4 regions of the Shewanella sp. FJAT-52076 genome follow, and region 1 is predicted to be linked to each of the others. Evidence: predicted binding sites of a transcription regulator. Region 1 holds the regulator's gene; each other region holds the start of a gene.
The links. The regulator sigma-54, encoded in region 1, starts transcription at its own class of promoters, with help from an activator protein. The targets are predictions, from matches to a motif close to GTTGGCACGNNNNTNGNNT.
Positions count from the first base shown of each region.

Region 2: the regulator sigma-54 is predicted to act here: its motif matches at 1,297-1,315, upstream of K0H79_RS05755 (DUF3192 domain-containing protein).
Region 3: the regulator sigma-54 is predicted to act here: its motif matches at 2,984-3,002, upstream of flgB (flagellar basal body rod protein FlgB).
Region 4: the regulator sigma-54 is predicted to act here: its motif matches at 2,522-2,540, upstream of K0H79_RS12110 (flagellar assembly protein FlgT).

Region 1 covers NZ_CP080415.1:3,626,611-3,630,949, forward strand. The annotation lists gene kdsC (3-deoxy-manno-octulosonate-8-phosphatase KdsC) at 1-481, shown strand, start outside; gene lptC (LPS export ABC transporter periplasmic protein LptC) at 478-1,035, shown strand; gene lptA (lipopolysaccharide transport periplasmic protein LptA) at 1,022-1,576, shown strand; gene lptB (LPS export ABC transporter ATP-binding protein) at 1,573-2,304, shown strand; gene K0H79_RS16075 (RNA polymerase factor sigma-54) at 2,416-3,897, shown strand; gene hpf (ribosome hibernation promoting factor) at 3,928-4,215, shown strand; gene ptsN (PTS IIA-like nitrogen regulatory protein PtsN) at 4,218-4,339, shown strand, end outside.
Region 2 covers NZ_CP080415.1:1,324,437-1,328,775, forward strand. The annotation lists gene syd (SecY-interacting protein) at 1-46, shown strand, start outside; gene K0H79_RS05745 (Zn-ribbon-containing protein) at 147-920, opposite strand; gene K0H79_RS05750 (hypothetical protein) at 920-1,228, opposite strand; gene K0H79_RS05755 (DUF3192 domain-containing protein) at 1,373-1,729, shown strand; gene K0H79_RS05760 (DUF2789 domain-containing protein) at 1,731-1,961, opposite strand; gene K0H79_RS05765 (GNAT family N-acetyltransferase) at 2,096-2,737, shown strand; gene K0H79_RS05770 (DUF962 domain-containing protein) at 2,727-3,041, shown strand.
Region 3 covers NZ_CP080415.1:2,759,554-2,763,892, forward strand. The annotation lists gene flgE (flagellar hook protein FlgE) at 1-1,348, opposite strand, end outside; gene flgD (flagellar hook assembly protein FlgD) at 1,382-2,110, opposite strand; gene flgC (flagellar basal body rod protein FlgC) at 2,137-2,550, opposite strand; gene flgB (flagellar basal body rod protein FlgB) at 2,553-2,951, opposite strand; gene K0H79_RS12075 (protein-glutamate O-methyltransferase CheR) at 3,093-3,926, opposite strand; gene K0H79_RS12080 (chemotaxis protein CheV) at 4,087-4,339, opposite strand, start outside.
Region 4 covers NZ_CP080415.1:2,765,975-2,770,313, reverse strand. The annotation lists tRNA gene K0H79_RS12115 (tRNA-Arg) at 1,085-1,160, opposite strand; gene K0H79_RS12110 (flagellar assembly protein FlgT) at 1,215-2,390, opposite strand; gene K0H79_RS12105 (FlgO family outer membrane protein) at 2,677-3,309, shown strand; gene K0H79_RS12100 (LPP20 family lipoprotein) at 3,306-3,761, shown strand; gene K0H79_RS12095 (flagellar protein FlgN) at 3,890-4,324, opposite strand.

The DNA of each region.
Region 1 (4,339 bases):
CATTTGCGACGTAGACGGGGTCTTCTCCGATGGCCGCATCTACCTTGGCAATCAGGGGGAAGAGCTGAAGGCATTTCATACCCGTGACGGCTATGGCGTCAAAGCCCTGCAGGGTGCGGGTATCGCGGTGGCGGTGATCACCGGGCGCAAATCCCAGATTGTGGAACACCGCATGACGGCCCTCGGAGTCGCCCATATCTATCAGGGCGTTGATAACAAGTTCGTGCCTTATGAAGAGTTACTTGGCCTCTATGGCGTCAATGGGGCCGAAGTGGCATACATTGGTGATGACATGGTGGATTTATCTGTGATGAAAGCAGTGGGACTCGGGGTTTGTGTCGCCGATGGTCATCCCTTTGTTCGCCAACACGCCGACATGGTCACAACGCTACCCGGTGGGCATGGAGCCCTCAGAGAACTCGCCGATCTCTTGCTAATGAGCCAGGATAAGTTCGATTCGGCCCACGGGATGAGCGTATGAATCGGGTCACACTCGCCATCATTTTGCTGTTCGGCACCGCGCTGACGCTCTACTGGCAGGTGCAAAGCAAAAAGGCCAGTCAACCTCAGCTCACAGACAGTGTGCAAAAGCCTGATTACGTGGCAACCGACCTTCGCAGTATCAGTTACAACGCCGAGGGCAAGTTGGAAAGCCGCGTCAGTGCCTCCTACATGGAACACTTCGATGGTGATGCGCAAACTCTGTTTACTCAGCCTGTTTACACCCTGTTTCCCGAAGATGGCCAGGGCGAATGGCGTCTCACCGCCAAAACCGGCAGACTGGACAAGGTCAGCGATGAGGTCATGCTCGAAGAAGAAGTACTGATTGAGGCCCTGACCATAGACGAGCCACTGCAGCAGCTCAATACCAGTTACCTGGAGTTGGATCTCAAGACGATGATCCTCACCTCCGACAAAGAAATTATTATCAGCGGCAATAACTTCCACTTGAGCGGCCATGGCCTCTATGCTGATCTCAATGCCAAAGAAGTTAAGCTCTTAAGCAAGATTAAGGGAACCTATGAACCTAAATAAGTCGCTCATTCTGGTGCTGCTTTGCACCTGCAGCGCTGTGGCTTTGGCCAACACCAAGTTTGATTTGAGCCAGGAAGTAAAAATTGCCGCGGCCAACAGTTATGCCGATCTGAAAAACAAGCGCATCGTTTATGAAGGCCCGGTTACCCTGACCCAGGGCAGCCTGGTGCTCAAGGCTGATGAACTGAGCTCGTTCACCGACGAGAAAAGCGGCAGACGTATTCTGCTTGCCAAGGGTAACCCAGCCACCTACAGCCAGCAGGTGGAAGATGGCCGCACCGTGCATGCCAGTGCCACCGAAATCAGCTACAACATCGACAGTCGTGTTATGAGCCTCAAAGGCAATGCCAAGGTCGAGCAGGATGGCAGCCAGGTCAGCGCCGACTCCATCGTTTACGATATCGAAAAGCAGCAGCTCACTTCCCAAAGCAGCGGTAAAAAAGACGACAGGGTTATCACCATCATCAAGCCCGAAAATTACCAGCAGGATCTGCAGGATAAGGGCACTACTGAGCAACCTCAGCAAGAGAAGCAGCAATGACCCAACTGACCCTGAAGGCCAGTAATCTCGCCAAGAGTTACAAAAACCGCCAGGTTGTCAAAAACGTCAGCCTCACCGTAAATACCGGCCAGGTGGTCGGCTTACTGGGCCCCAATGGGGCCGGTAAAACCACCACTTTTTACATGGTGGTAGGCCTGGTACAGAGCGACAAGGGTAGCATACACATCAACGATGATGACTTGACGCTGGATCCCATGCACCTGCGGGCACGCAAAGGCATTGGCTACCTGCCACAAGAAGCCAGCATCTTCCGCAAGCTGTCGGTGCGCGATAACATCATGGCCGTGCTGCAGATGCGCAAAGAGCTGAACGCCGATGAGCGTGAAGAGTCGCTGGAGCAGCTGCTGGAAGAGTTCCACATCACCCACATCCGTGACAATCTTGGCATGTCACTGTCAGGGGGTGAACGTCGCCGGGTCGAGATTGCCCGGGCACTTGCCGCCAACCCCAGATTTATCCTGCTGGATGAGCCCTTCGCCGGGGTCGACCCGATTTCCGTTATCGATATCAAAAAGATTATCGAGCAACTCAAGAATCGTGGCCTCGGAGTGCTTATCACCGACCACAATGTGAGGGAAACCCTCGATGTGTGCGAAAAAGCCTATATCGTCAGCCATGGCGATTTGATTGCCGAAGGCACCCCTGCCGAAATCCTCGACAATCAGCAGGTGCGTGCAGTGTACTTGGGTGAGCAATTCAGGCTATAGTTAATTAACAAAGCCCCCTTCTCATATCCGGATAATCAGGGTGGTAAATCACCGGATAACCTGATAGAAAAGCTTTCTACCTGAATAATTTAGTGAAGGATTCGCAGTACAATGAAAGCGTCGCTCCAGCTAAAACTGGGACAACAACTCACAATGACGCCACAGTTGCAGCAGGCCATTCGTCTGCTTCAACTCTCTTCGCTTGAACTGCAACAGGAAATTCAGCAAGCCCTCGACGCCAACCCCCTGTTGGAGCTGGACGACGAACTGGGCAGCGATCAGTTTGATGCCGACGGCGGCGATAAAGAATTTGACGACCAGTTCAGCCAGGAGTCCGTCTCAAACGACACCAGTGACAGTGCTTCGCTGGAAACTTCAGACGCTATCAGTCAGCAGTCCATGCCGGACGAGCTCCCAATGGATACCACCTGGGATGAAGTCTTTACGGCTGCCCCCGTTTCCGGTCCTGGGATCCGTGGCGAAGATGATATGCCGTTTCAGGGCGAAACCAGTGAAGGTCTGTACGAACATCTCGAGTGGCAAAAAAATCTCACCCCTTTTTCCGATACCGATCTGGCCATTGCCACTGCCATCATAGATGCCATTGATGAAAAGGGTTACTTAACCCAAAGCCTTGAAGAAATTCTCGAGGCCGTGGGCGATGAAGAAGTCGAGCTTGACGAAGTTGAGGCCGTGCTCAAACGCATTCAACACTTCGACCCCATCGGGGTAGCTGCCCGTGATTTGGCAGAGTGCCTGCTCATTCAACTTGGTCAGTTCCCGGCGGATACCCCCCATCTGGACAACGCCAAGCTGCTTATCCGTGACCATTTGGATCTGATTGCCAACCGCGACTTCCGTACCCTGATGCGTAAAACCCGCCTCAAGGAAGAAGAACTCAGGGATGCAATCATCCTCATTCAGGGGCTGAACCCCCGTCCCGGTGAGTCTGTGACCAGCACCAAGGATGAGTATGTCATTCCAGATGTCTCGGTCAGTAAAAAAAATGGCCGCTGGGTTGTAGAGCTTAATCCCGATTGTATGCCTAAACTGAGTGTGAACCAGCAATATGCCGCCATGGCACGCACCAGTCGCAACCAAGCTGACAGCCAGTTTATCCGCGGGCATTTGCAGGAGGCCAAGTGGTTTATCAAGAGCCTGGAGAGCCGCAACGACACCTTGCTGAAAGTCGCCAATTGCATAGTGCAGTTCCAGCAGGGCTTTTTTGAGTATGGTGAAGAGGCCATGAAACCCATGGTGCTCAACGATATCGCCGAAGCGGTAGAGATGCACGAATCCACCATCTCACGGGTCACCACCCAAAAGTTCATGCATACCCCAAGGGGTATCTTTGAACTCAAATATTTTTTCTCCAGCCACGTCGGGACCGAAGATGGCGGAGAATGCTCATCTACTGCCATCCGCGCCTTTATCAAGAAACTGGTGGCGGCAGAAAATCAGAAGAAACCATTGAGCGACAGCAAAATGGCGGAACTTCTGGCAGAACAAGGAATCAACGTTGCTAGACGCACCATCGCCAAATACCGAGAAGCGATGCTGATCCCACCGTCGAACCAACGTAAGAGTTTATAACCCACCCAAGGTCTTTGGAGGAAAGTGTCTATGCAAATCAATCTGACTGGGCATCATATCGAAATCACTGATTCACTGCGTAACTACGTAGAGAGCAAGTTCTCCAAGCTTGAACGCCATTTCGAACAGATCAATAATGTCCACGTTGTTCTCAATGTTCAGAAATTGCAGCAAATCGCAGAAGCCAAGCTTCACCTCAACGGTGGCGAGGTATTCGCCACTTCAGAACATGAAGACATGTACGCCGCCATTGACGCCCTAATTGATAAATTGGACCGTCAGGTTATTAAACACAAAGAGAAACTGACCAAACATTAACGATGGAACTAAGTACCATCCTGGCGCCGGAGTGCACTAGCTGTGCCACTCCGGGCAGCAAGAAAAAGGTGCTGGAGCTGATTAGCGATCTCGCTGCTGCCCAGAATCCCTCCCTCTCGTCTCA
Region 2 (4,339 bases), 2.0 Mb from region 1:
TTTCGCCAGTCTCAAGCGGATGTGGCAAAACCTGACGGGCCGCTGAATAGTAAATCCGAAGCATCAAAAAGGCGCCTTCTGGCGCCTTTTTTGTTGGCCACGTTTTGTTGGTCAAGGTTGGCAGATTTACCTGATGTCTATCCGGTTTACTGATAATCCCAAGACAGATTGGAGACAATACGACAGGGCTCGCAGCGGAAATGGAACATGTCGAGCAGTGGCTCATCCAAACGCCAGTCTGTGCTGCCACAGCGGGGACAGGGCCGCGCCAGCTCATCCTGTAAACTGCTGCCGCCTACCCGATACAAGTAGTAGTAGGTGGGGATTTTGGTGAGGTATTCGATGCGCCCACGGAGATCCCAGCCGCGGCGAAACAGATCGCTGCCGACACTACAAAGCTCATCCAGTGCCGCAAATTCCGCCTTGGTAGCAGAGGCCATCTGCAACTCGTCGCAGGCCTGCCACTCGGTCTGCCAGCGGATCAATTGCTTGTGATCGCCATTAAAGGTTGCCGGCAGCTTGTAGAGCGGGATTGGCAGCATGTTATCGCCGCTGCGCACCGGTGAACACATGTGCACATAGCTGGTGTACAGCAGTTGCCACTCGGGTGTGTGGGTGGCGCTTTCATTGGCATTGATGTCCTGCCCTAAGAGTTTTTCCCTTGGCGGCAGTATCTTGGCATCAGTGAGTCCTTTTAAGGCTGCTTTGGCCCACGGGCTGTTATGGCGGTTAGCCAGACTATCCTGTGCCGGCAACATCAGGCGCGCCTTAAACTCGCCGTCGTTAAAGCTGACCGCAAACTCGCGACCGAGAATTTGTCCGTTGGCACGCCAGGCTTCGAGCAGGTGATTGATGGCATGCTGAGCTGCACTGATGGTGGTGTCTGCAAAACACTCAAAACGCACTTCGCAAACGAACATCAGTGTTTACCCTCTTCGAGCGATTTGAGGCGCTCATTCAGGTTCTGACATAAGGTCTCAAGCATGGCTACCCGCTGACGCAGTGCATCCAGCTCAGACGGTGCTGTTGTTCTGGGCTCTTCGCTGATGGGTGTTGCCAGTTTTGCTTTGTCGGCATGACTGAGTTGCTTGTACTGAGTCAAGCCCTTGATGATGACCGGCATAGGGACGGCCTGCGCCAGATTGGCCTTGATGAGGGCCACACTGGGCTCCAGGCCTTTCTGTTCCAAAGAACGGGCAACTGCCAGCACCTGCTCAATTTGACTCATAGTTAGTGAAATTCCTTAATAGATCCACAAGCAAAAAATTAAATTACCTATAAAACAATTGCTTATATTTTGGCTTGTTTCTTGCTGACCCTTGACCGCTATGGCTGTGAGTTTACCACAGCGGTCATCATAAGGAGAAAAGGAATGAAAGCAGTTTATTTGGGGCTAATGTTAGCCGGGAGTCTGGTGCTCGGTGGTTGCGTGGTTAATGTGGGTGACGGTGTCAGCAGTTATCAGGATTGGGAAAAAACGCAGCAGGTTAACAGAGATCATCTGACGCAGCTCAGCTTGGGGATGGATAAATCCCAGGTACTGACATTGATGGGTAAAGCGGATTTCCATGAAGCCTGGCAGGCCGATGGTAAAGAAGTGCAGGTGTTTTTTTACCGCACCCACAGATTACACGGTGATGGCAGCACCACCAAAGAAGAATGCACACCGGTGGTACTGCACGATAACCGTTTGGTTGGCTGGGGTGAAACTGCCTATCGCAAGGGCTGATCTATTTACGTAGCCGGGTGTCCAACAGGTCAATGAGTTCTGACCAGTTGGCATCCATTTCAAGCGATTCTTTTAAAAATCCGGCTTGTGCCGGCGTCCAGAAGTCGGCCTGCCAGATGGCCAGGTCGGCGCCTATTGTGTGATTATCAATGAATTGGCTGATGGCCTTATCATTGCTGTCCAGCCCCAACTGTTCAAATAAATGACTGAGATCCACGGGAGTTGTATCCATCTTAATCCTCCGGCTGACACCATGGGTTAATAATTGATTGCTCGCGTTAAAAAGGCAAACTCGATTAATAATTGCACTTTTTTTAAGGCTTGTTACATTGGTTTGTGTGTGATCTGGATCAAGGAATAACAAGAGTGGAACACCAGACTCAGGAAAGGTTTCGCGCTGTTTATCTCACCGCCGAAGATTTGAGAGTTGCCGCCTCAATTCTTTATAACGCATACCATGATGACCCGTTTTTCATGCAAACCCTTGGGTACGAAGACAAGGTATCCTACGAGCAAAAGCTCCGGGCAGCCATTCGTGAAGAGCTTAACGAGCTGTGGCAACAGGAGCAAACCCTGGTGGGTTGGTTTGATGAAGACCGCCTGATAGGTATTGCCTGCGTGGTTAGCCAACACGCGCCCCTGGGGGAAGCTAAAAATTGGCATTGGCGCCTGAAAATGTTGTTGGGCACGGGGTGGCAGTCCACCCAGATGATCTTGAAAAAAGAGGCCCAAATTTTGGAGCATCTGCCCGGTAAGGCCTGTGGCATTTTGCAGTTTATTGCGCTGGCGCCAACAGAGCAGGGTAAAGGGCACGGCCAGCAACTGCTCAAAGCAGTGCAGTCCTGGTGTGACGATCAACCTGAGTTGGATGGCATAGGGGTATTTGTCAGCCATCCATCGCATAAGCATCTTTTCCAATCCAATGGTTTTGAAAGCCTTGGTCCCATTCACTTTGATAAAGTGGAAGGTGAGTTGATGTTTTATCGCAGGCCATCCAATGAAGCCTAAGTTTCAGAGTTTCAGCGAGTTTTACCCCTATTATCTCAGTGAACACGCCCATCCGCTTTGCCGCGCCTTACACTACCTGGGATCATCCTTGGTGCTGTTACTTCTGCTTATTCTGTTGATTTCAGGTGAGTGGCAGTGGGCCTGGTTATTGCCGGTAGTGGGATATGGCTTTGCCTGGATAGGTCATTTTTTTATTGAAAAAAACCGGCCTGCGACATTTCGTCATCCTTGGTACAGCTTTCTGGGTGATTGGGTAATGCTGTGGGATTTTATTTCCGGCAAAAAACGCAACACATGTGACTGATACAGATCTCTACAGTCCGTGTGAGACATATCTCACACGCGGCGTAGGACAAAATGGCTAAATCTCTCCGATATAGACTACCCGCTTGGGGCTGCCTCCTTTAAAAACATCAAGTTACCAGATGTGTAGGTGTTTTAAGCCCATCATTCAGCATCCAGTGCCTGGGTGTGACACCGTGTTCCTCCCCCGTATTTGTTAGACTTTATTTGCAGTCAGGGAATGACTCACACGCTGAATAAGGATGTTCCAATTCCATCGGTGCCAATGAAGGTGCCGCGCCCGGCAGGATGCGCAGGGTATCAGGCAGGTCAGGGACGCAGTGGCCGTAAGGACAGGCAGGATGCCTGAGTCAGGATGACAGCAGGATATTCAGGACAGGTTCAGGATGAACAGCACCGTTAAGGATTAGCGGTTAATGGAATCAGTGCTGAAAGGATCAGTAAGCAGGACGCGATAAGGATAGCGCTCAGGGATGCAGCAGGAACGGTAGCTGGAAGCGACCGGTCAAAGGATTGAGTACGAAAGTACAGGGAACATGGCCAGGATGCCAAGGATATGCTGGATGCAACGAGACGCATGGATGGTGCAGGGAGCACAACTTAGCGGGATGGCTAACAAGGTAAAAATGGGGCGCGCCTTTAAGACGCGCCCTTTTTCTTTGCGTCAGTTTTCCATTTGCCTGTTAATTGGCGCTGTCGATAGTCAGACTGCTGAGTACTGTCCGGGGGTTAAGACAAACTGACTACATGCCGTGTGAGATATTTCTCACACCTTATGTAAGATATGCGGGTTTGCGCATGGGATGAATTTCCTTATGGAAATTAAATAATGAATGAAAACATGCAAATAGATTTGATTTCGTCCTGTGACATTTTTGCGTCAGTGATCACAATCGTGTAAACCCCATCCCTAAACTCGCTGCAATCAGTAAAATTCAAATTGTCGAGGGAATGATGCTGGCAAAGGATGCCAAATCAGGACGATGACAGGAAAGTCTCCAGGAACGGAGCACCGATGCAGGATGTATCGGACAAGGAAGTAAATCACAGGATGTGCCAACAGGATGTTGGAATAGCGGCAAAGGACGCCAGAGCTCTCCAGGAAGGAAAGTTTGAGTGCCCCGGATGGCGCAAAACACGGACGGTTGAGTATGGAAACTCGTCAGGGATGAAGTCAGGACACGCTCACGGATGGAGCAGGCTCGGTCAAGGGATAACCGAGTGAGATGGAAAGTACGCAAGTACAGGGACAAGCAAAGGAAAGCCAAGGACGACGCAGGAAGCAACGCATACGCATGG
Region 3 (4,339 bases), 870 kb from region 1:
GAATGGTCTGCTGCAGCGTGTTGTTCACTTCCAATGTTCGGCTGTTGGCCTGGAAGTTACGCTGCGCCGAAATCAGATCAACCAACTCTGTGGTTAAATCCACGTTGGACTGTTCAAGCGCCGCCGAACGAATAGCGCCAAAAGTACCACTGTTAGCTTCTCCCGCAAGAGCTGTGCCCGATGCCAGGCTTTCTTTCCAGGAGGTGTTACCCACCTGAGTCAGCCCCTGCTCGTTGGCGAAACGCACCAAAGCAACGCGGCCAAGGGGCACTGTACTTCCATTGCTGTAGGCGGCTTTAATCAGGCCATCTTCACCCACTTCCACGTTGGTCAGGCGACCGACAGTAGTACCATCCTGAGTCAGTTCGGTCACCTCAAAGGCAGAGGCGTACTGAGTCGGGTTGGCAAAATTAATGGTAATGGTTTGGTTGCCATCGGCGCCGGGCCCCAGAATGCCGGCACCACCAATCCCCAGGGGTTCTGTAGTGATGGTCGCTGGATTGGTTCCAGTGTAAGTACCAGTGCTGTTAAAGGTCAGTACGGCACCAGTCCAGCCCCCCGTGGTTTGAGCGGTTGCTGGTGTGTCCGGGACGCCGTCACCGTCAGTATCCGTTTGGTATGTGCCCGCACCACTGCCAAGATTCACAGGTTGACCATCGAGCGCATAGTAAGCCACCCAGTTGTTTTCCCCTGTGTAGGCACCATCGTTGGGCCGTACAAAGTAAGTGGTCAAAATATGTGGCTCACCCAGGGAGTCATAAATGGTGGACGAGGTTGAGTTGTTGAATGTGGTTGGATCATCTGGATCAAATGCCGCAGGGTCCTTGGTTTTTTCTCCGGCGTTCAGGTTCATCTGAATCCCCACGTTCTCGGTCATCAGTGGGCTGCCGGCAGTGTCGGGAATTTGTACCGGACGGGTAGTGGTCAAACTCACGGAGGTGGAGTTACCGAATTTATCCACCGGGAAGGTTTGCAGGAAGTTACCTGCGGAATCCACCAGGTAGTTGTTGCTATCGACCTTAAATGCACCAGCGCGGGTGAAACTGTAATCACGGGCCGAAGGGTCGGCCGACGTCACAAAAAAACCGCCGCCACTGATGGCCAAATCCAGCGCATTACTCGTGAACTGCAAACTGCCCTGATGGAACTGCTGCGCCACCTGAGTGGTGGTCACGCCACCACCCACCTGAGTTTTGCTGTTGGAGAAAATCGACGCCGCATACACATCGGCAAACTCAGCACGAGACTCTTTAAAGCCCGTGGTGTTGACGTTGGCGATGTTGTTGGCAGTGGTGTTCAAATCTTTCTGGGCGGCAGCAATGCCACTGAGTGCGATATTGAAAGACATAAGTCAGTTACCTCTTTAGTCTGGTTTTCTGGATCAGCTCTCAGCCACAGCCAGAACATCCGATAGTTTAATGCCGCCAATGCCACGCAAGTTAAGAATGGCGCCTGTTGCTGCAGTCCCAAGCGACACGCTGGTCACGTGGGCATAAGTTGAAACCGGTAATTCCTCGGCCTTACCATCGACCCGACCACTGGCCTTGATGGTGTAAGTACCGTCGGCAACGGGTTTACCTTCGGCGTCGAGGCCATCCCAATTCACATCAATGTTGCCGCCATCACTGCCATCGACACTGAAGGTTTTCACCAACTGCCCCTTGGCATCTTCAATGCGCACCATGATTGTCTCAATGGGCTTGGAGGTACTGATAACGCCCTTGAGGTTGGGCTCTTCAGCGGATACATGACCAGATGCCGATGGGATCAGCACCTTCTGTCCCACCAAACCCGATGCCTGCAGGGCCTGACTGGAGGTCATCACGGTATTCAGATTCACAATGTGCTCGTTCAAATTGGCGATACCGTCCACGGTAGAGAAAGACGCCATCTGGGCAATCATCTGGTCGTTTTCAACCGGCTTGAACGGATCCTGCATCGACAACTGCTGCGACAAGAGGGCGAAAAAGTCCTCTTGGGTCAATTCCTGTTTTTTGGCCTCTGGCACTGCTTCTTTGGTCTGCAACCTGACACTGTCCAGAAAGGGATTTCCCGTGCTCTGGGTTGACTGGGCCGCCGATGCCTGACTGATAGAGTTAAGAAAACTCACGGCTTACCTCCTTAGCGCCACATCCGTTATTTGCCCATTCTCAAAGTCTGCATCAGCATACTCTTGGCGGTATCGGCCACCTGGACATTCATTTGGTACGAACGCGAAGCGGATATCATGTCGGCCATTTCTTCCATCACGTTCACATTGGGTTTGTAAATAAAGCCATCGGCATCCGCCATGGAATGGTCCGGATTGTATTCTTTTTGCAGCGGCTTATCGCTTTCGACTATGCCTTTGACATTCACACCTCGTGCAGATTGCTGCTGGCTGGCTTTGGCAAGTTCAGCCTCAAACACGGGATGACGCGCCCGGTAGGTTTTATCGACGCTGCTGGACACTGAGTCGGCGTTGGCAATGTTGCTGGCGGTGGTGTTGAGGCGAACCGATTGCGCGCTCATGCCGGAGCCAGACACATTGAAGATATTAAACAAGCTCATTGTCAGTCTCCTTTAATGGCCTTTTTCATACCGTTGAACTTGCCTTCCAGAAAGCCCAGCGACATCTGATATTCCAGCGCATTTTGCATAAAGGCAGATTGTTCCTGCTGAATATCCACCGTGTTGCCATCGCCTGTGTCGGGCTGATTGGGGACACGGAACTGCACGTGCTGTCGGCTCAGAGCTTGCAAGTCAAAATGCCCTTCGCTGGTTTGAGCCATTTGCATGCCACGCTGGTGGCTGCGTGCCGCCTGCAACGCATCGGCAAAGTTCACATCCCGTGCTTTGTAATGGGGGGTATCGGCGTTGGCGATATTGCTTGAGAGGACTTCCGCCCGCTCTGCTCTGATGCCAAGGGTAAACTGATGCACCCCAAGCGCCTTATCGAAACTGATCGCCATAAAATTGCCTCCACGCCATGATGGCAGATGAAAAGCAATTCGTGTGCCAAATCTGGGGCGTTCCGCCATGCAGATGACAGACAACAAAAAAGCCGACTTGGCAAAGTCGGCTTTTTTGTTTTTATTCATTAGGTTATTCGGCTATGTCTTCTTCTGGTAGTAAATACCCGGGTTGCAGCGCACCATGTCAAATTCATCGGTCAAACCAGCAATGGACTCGGAAGCGCCAAGAAACAGGATGCCCTTGGGATTGAGAGCGGCAGCAAATTGCCGCAGTATTTTTGCCTTTGCCTCAGGGGCAAAGTAAATGAGCACATTACGGCAAAAGATGATGTCAAACTTACCCAGCAAGGCATAGCTTTCCAGCAGGTTATGTGCCCGGAAACTCACCATACGCCGCACATTGTCTTTAACCCGCATATTGCCGCTTGGCAGGGTGTCGAAAAATGCTCTTTTTCGTTCATCCGATAAGCCCCGTCCCAGCGCCAGGCTATCGTATTCGGCCTGTTTACAACGCTCCAGCATTGAGGGAGATAAATCCGTTGCCTGAATCGATGCGCCTGCGGGCAAGCCGCCCGGACGTTTTTGCTGATATTCGAGGATAGTCATCGCCAGCGAATAAGGCTCTTGCCCTGAAGAACAAGCGGCAGACCAAATTTTAAGCGGCCTGCCAAGCTTGGCATAGTCAGGCAGCAGCGCATTGGCGAGCAATTCGAAGGGGTATTTATCACGAAACCACAGTGTTTCGTTGGTAGTCATGGCATCAATGACCTCGGCGCGCAGTTGCCGCTCTGTGGGTTTCATTGAATGTTTGACCACTTCTGATAACGAAGGCAGGTTGTATTTGCCCATCAGAGGCGCAAGGCGGCTGCGGACCAGATACTGCTTGTTTTCGCCAAGCACTATGCCGCTGTGTTGTTCAAGGAACAACCTGAATTGATTATATTCCGCTTCAGCCAGTGATTTGTCTGACACCGTTTCTCATCCTGCACCTGATAGAGAAAATTAACTCAATAACTGGTTAACCTTCTGATTTTATTCCCCAAAAATAAGCGCTGCTTTATACATTATCCAGTGCCTGAATACAAGCGCCCTTGGAGGAGTATAACCCCGCCCAAGGGGAATGCCATCCTGCTCAGATACTCAGGTGCTTGTTAACCGCAGCGGCCAGTTCGTCGGGATTGAACTTGGCAATAAAGTCGTTGGCACCCACTTTCTGAACCATCGCCTGATTAAACACACCGCTCAGCGACGTGTGCAAAATCACCTTGATATCTTTGAGTTTGGGGTCATCACGGATTTCGGCGGTCAGGGTATAACCGTCCATTTCCGGCATCTCGATATCGGAGATAATCAGTGGGATCTCGTGAGCCACGTTGGTCATTTCC
Region 4 (4,339 bases), 860 kb from region 1:
TCTACAGCATGGATGCTGTCGTCGAGCTTACATGGATGTACTCGCTGCGTGTCACCTAAGTGGATGTGCCAAGGGGCGCTCATTCGTATCCATGCGATTGCAACCTTGGTGCATCCATGCATGGCACCCACGGCAGGGGGATAAGCGTGTCGTCAGACTGCGAGATGAACATTTTCATCTCGCAAGCGTCCCCCGAAGGCCTCTTGCCGCCACGCGGGGATTAATGGCATCGGATGTTGGAAGTTGCACTAACGCACAAGATAGCCGCTGTGCCAGCGGCAGAAAATAGCGGCCTTCCAGCCCGCCTCCGGGCAAGGGGTATTGCTTGTCCAATACCCCTTGCAACCCCAAGGACACCCCAACGACGCTGAAAGCCCCTCGGCCTTATGCCGAAAATCGGCTAGCGCGTCAGACGCACATCCCTTTTTCGACTGACGCTGCTTCGGCATCCATGCCTCGCCACGCCATTTTCGGCAACGTCCTCGGCAGCGTCGGAACGGGGAAACGGTGTAACAGTCGGACCATTGCTTTTCATTTCGGTACTTGAGAGATAAGTCGAATGCCGGAGAGGAACACCATTAAGCTTGCACTGCTGCACCAGTGACCATCGGCGACAGGACGTCGCCGCTGAGCGTCCATGGATGCTGATTTTTAAACCAAGAGCCGGCGTGTTACTGGGGTAGCAGTGCGAAAGGTCGCTCCTTCGCATCTGACTTCCACGGATGGAGGAAATGCCTGTTTTGTCAGGAACAAAACAGGCCATGCGATCGCGACATTGGTGCATCCATGCACGGCACCCACGGCACCCACGGCAGGGGGATAAGCGTGTCGTCAGACTGCGAGATGAACAGTTTCATCTCGCAAGCGTTCCCCGAAGGCCTCTGGCCGCCACGCGGGGATTAATGGCATCAGATGCCGGAAGTTGCAGTTGAAACAAGAGATTGCTACGGTGGCGGCGGCACATAAGCGGCACAGCCGATCAATACCGATACTGTAGCGGCAACAGAAACACAAAAATTGGCAGAAAAAGAGGAACTGAACGAAAAGCTTGAAACTTGTGCAAGCATTCACAAGCAGAAGTGAATGGTCTCCCCACAGGGACTCGAACCCCGATCGGTCGCTTAGGAGGCGACTGCTCTATCCTGTTGAGCTATAGGGAGACCCGCTGATTATACCTATTTTGTCTTTGATTAAAAGTCTTGATATTTAACTGGTTAATTCTTGTTCTGCCCGTTTTTTATCGCAATATCGCTGACCTGAATATTATCCACGCTGCCCAGACCAGAGAGCTCGGCGCGGGCACTGTCTTCAGTTACCTGGGTTATGCTGATGTTTGTTTTGGTGTTGTTCCCGGTGGCGCGGGTGTCGTTCAGCCTGTCTGGAATGTGTTTTGCCAGCACCACGGCGAGTTCATCCCCTACCTTAATGCCATGGCGACGTCCCAGATTCAGGATCAAAGTTTGCCCCTGCCTGGCAACAATTTGCCCCAGTACAGGGCGGCAAAGCAGTGCCTTGTCGAGTTCCTTTACCGCCTGCACCAGCAGTTTATCTACCGCCATGCCGTAGGCTGAGCGCCAGAACCTGTCATGGGTTGGGGACACCTGCTCCGTGAGTTCGAACTCCCAGGGAGCAGAGGTTGTGAATTCGTCACGCCAGATAATTTCGCCGCTGATCCCCTGGAACAGGGTGAGGGTAAGAGCAAACTGGCGCTCGGGGGCGTCTGTGACCAGGCCGAAGTAGCTACTTTGCACGGGCTCGGTGGAGACATCGGTAATTTGGGGGACCAAAACGTATTGGCTATCGCTTGCCATGGCAAGGTACCCCGGCAAACGATAGCCGGGGGCGGCAAGTTGCCTTGCGTCCACATCAAGACGCGCGCCGGGCCGCAGGTTGGCAAAGGCCGCACCTGAGGTACTGTCCAGTCGTCGGGCGAGCTGCCGGGATACGGCTTCTCCAAGGTTATTTATCTGACCCTGCGCCAATTGGCTACGGTGACTCACGGCGGCTTCGGGCAATAGTATCGCTGCTTTCAGGTGGGTGCTCTGACATTGATTTTGAGGCGCTTCCATCAATTCGACGCGCAGTTGCACTCGTAAGCGGTTGTTTTCAATCTGCTCACTGATGAGTTGTACGGGCCCTGTCATCAGCTGTTGCATCAGACGGGTGCTGGTATCGGTAAGATGACCATCGACCATCTGCTGTGAGGATTCAATGCTGACACCGGCTTGCAGGCTGGCATAGCTGACGGCCTGCTCAATGGCTTCTGCGCGAGCTTTGGTGACGTTACCATTGACGATAACGGCCTCGCCCTGGGCGGTCACCCAGTCGGCTTGTGCCTGAATGCTCATAAGGAGCGCGCTGAAAACGAGGGCGGATTTTATCAATCCCATATGCCTGTCCTGCCACATCTCAAAGGGTTGAGGGTTCCATCCATTGGTGTCTTTGGCACAGGGCCTGCAAGCCATTTTAGTGCCGCCGCGGTGCATGCTGGATACCGGATGGTTCTGTCATGATACGGACTAAGCAAGTTACGTGCCGCCCCAGGCCTGGCATCCGCTGTGATTATGGTGTTTTAAAGTAAAGTAATTGCCACAGGTGCCGATAGTTGTGTAATGGAGTGGAAAGCCTGAAGATGGGTTTTCTTATTAATTTATATAAAATCATGGAGTTGTCTCTATGAAGGCGCGAATGGTCACTGCTCTGGCACTCGCTTTTGTATGGTTGCCTGCGATGGGGCAGCCCAAGGTTCCCCAGAGTGTATCCTATGGGGAAGACGGCTACCCACAACGGGAGCAAGTCAATGTTCTGGCACAGCAGATAGTCAATGAGCTGCTGCTGACCAACGACGTGCTTTCATCCACCGATCCCATCGTGGTGACAACCCCGGTAAACGTGGATGACATGACCCAAAGTGGCAGTTTTGCCCGCCAGTTGCAGCAGGGCATGATGGCCGCGCTGCATGCCCGGTACTTCAATGTGGTGGATACGGCTATCAGCCAAACCCTGAGAGTCACAGACAAAGGGGACTTGCTGCTGAGCCGTGACTGGCAAAAGCTGCGTGAAACTGCCCAGACCCAGCATGTGCTGGTGGCTACTTACAGCCTGGGGCGGGATGGGATGACAGTAAACAGCCGTCTGGTCGACATAGCCAATAACCGTGTGGTAGCGACATCTCAGTCGTTCAGTCGTCCGGGGGATCTCCGGGATTACCTGGGTTACTCCCAGCAAGTCGTTTCCAAAGACGGGCTGTTATATCGCCATGAAGCGCCGGGGCTGGACAGGGTCACTCTGCTTGGAGAAGACAAATGAAAAAGTGGATTAGCACCTGTTTGACCCTGGTGTTTTTAGCCGGGTGCGCCAGCAGTGATGACCGTTATGTGCAGTGGGAGACTGAGGCGCCAGCGAGTTTTCCCAAGCTGACCGCCATTGGCTATGCGCCTTTGGCAACCCAACCTGCGAAGACCCAGGCCGAAAAGGTGCTGATGGCCATGCAGGCCTCAAAGCTTGCGGCATACAGAGAGCTGGCAGAGCAGGTTTACGGTCAAAAAATCAGTGCCGGCGCCAGCGTGAACGACTGGGGCATGGGCAGTGACAGCATTAAAGCATCGGTATCTGGTGTCATCCGCGGCGCCAGAGTCGTTAAGGCCTATCCTGTTGGTGAGCATTATGTGACAGAGCTGGAACTGGATTTTGCGCGCGTGTGGGATATCTATCAGCAGCAGAATCGCCCCTCCAAGGTAAAGGAAGTGACTTACTTTTAAGGTTGGCACTCCCCTTAATCGCAGCCGCAGTAAAAAAGCCCCTGAGAATGGGGCTTTTTTATTGGGCGTTTTGTAGGCTATGTCGACATAGGCGCAGGTGGCAATAAAGCGCTTATACCCCGGGCGTGTCAGACTTCTATGCTGCTACCCAGAGTAGAGATGGTCGATGTTTTACCCTTATCCGTGTAGGTAAGGGAACTAGCGTTGCGACTTACCTGCAGCGCCTGTGCCAGCCGGTTAATGCTTGCCTGGCTGTGTTCAATAAGCTGCGCGTTGGCTTCGTTTTCCTGCTTACAGCGTGCAAGGGTGTGTTGAACCGATTCTACCTTGGCCGCCAGGGCGTTATCGTTTGTCAGCAGGCTGTGACCGGGATGAGCCGCCATGACATCATCATTTTGCTTCAGTCGTAACAGGGCAGAGGACTTGTGCTCTGCGATGGTCATCAGCTCAGATGCATTTTGGGCAATCAGGGCTGCACGTTCAGCTGCCATAGCAGCCAGAAGTTGCTCCAACAGGCTCTGTTGTGCATCGAGCAATTGATTGAGTTCATTAACGTGATCCATGGTGTTGCATCCCGG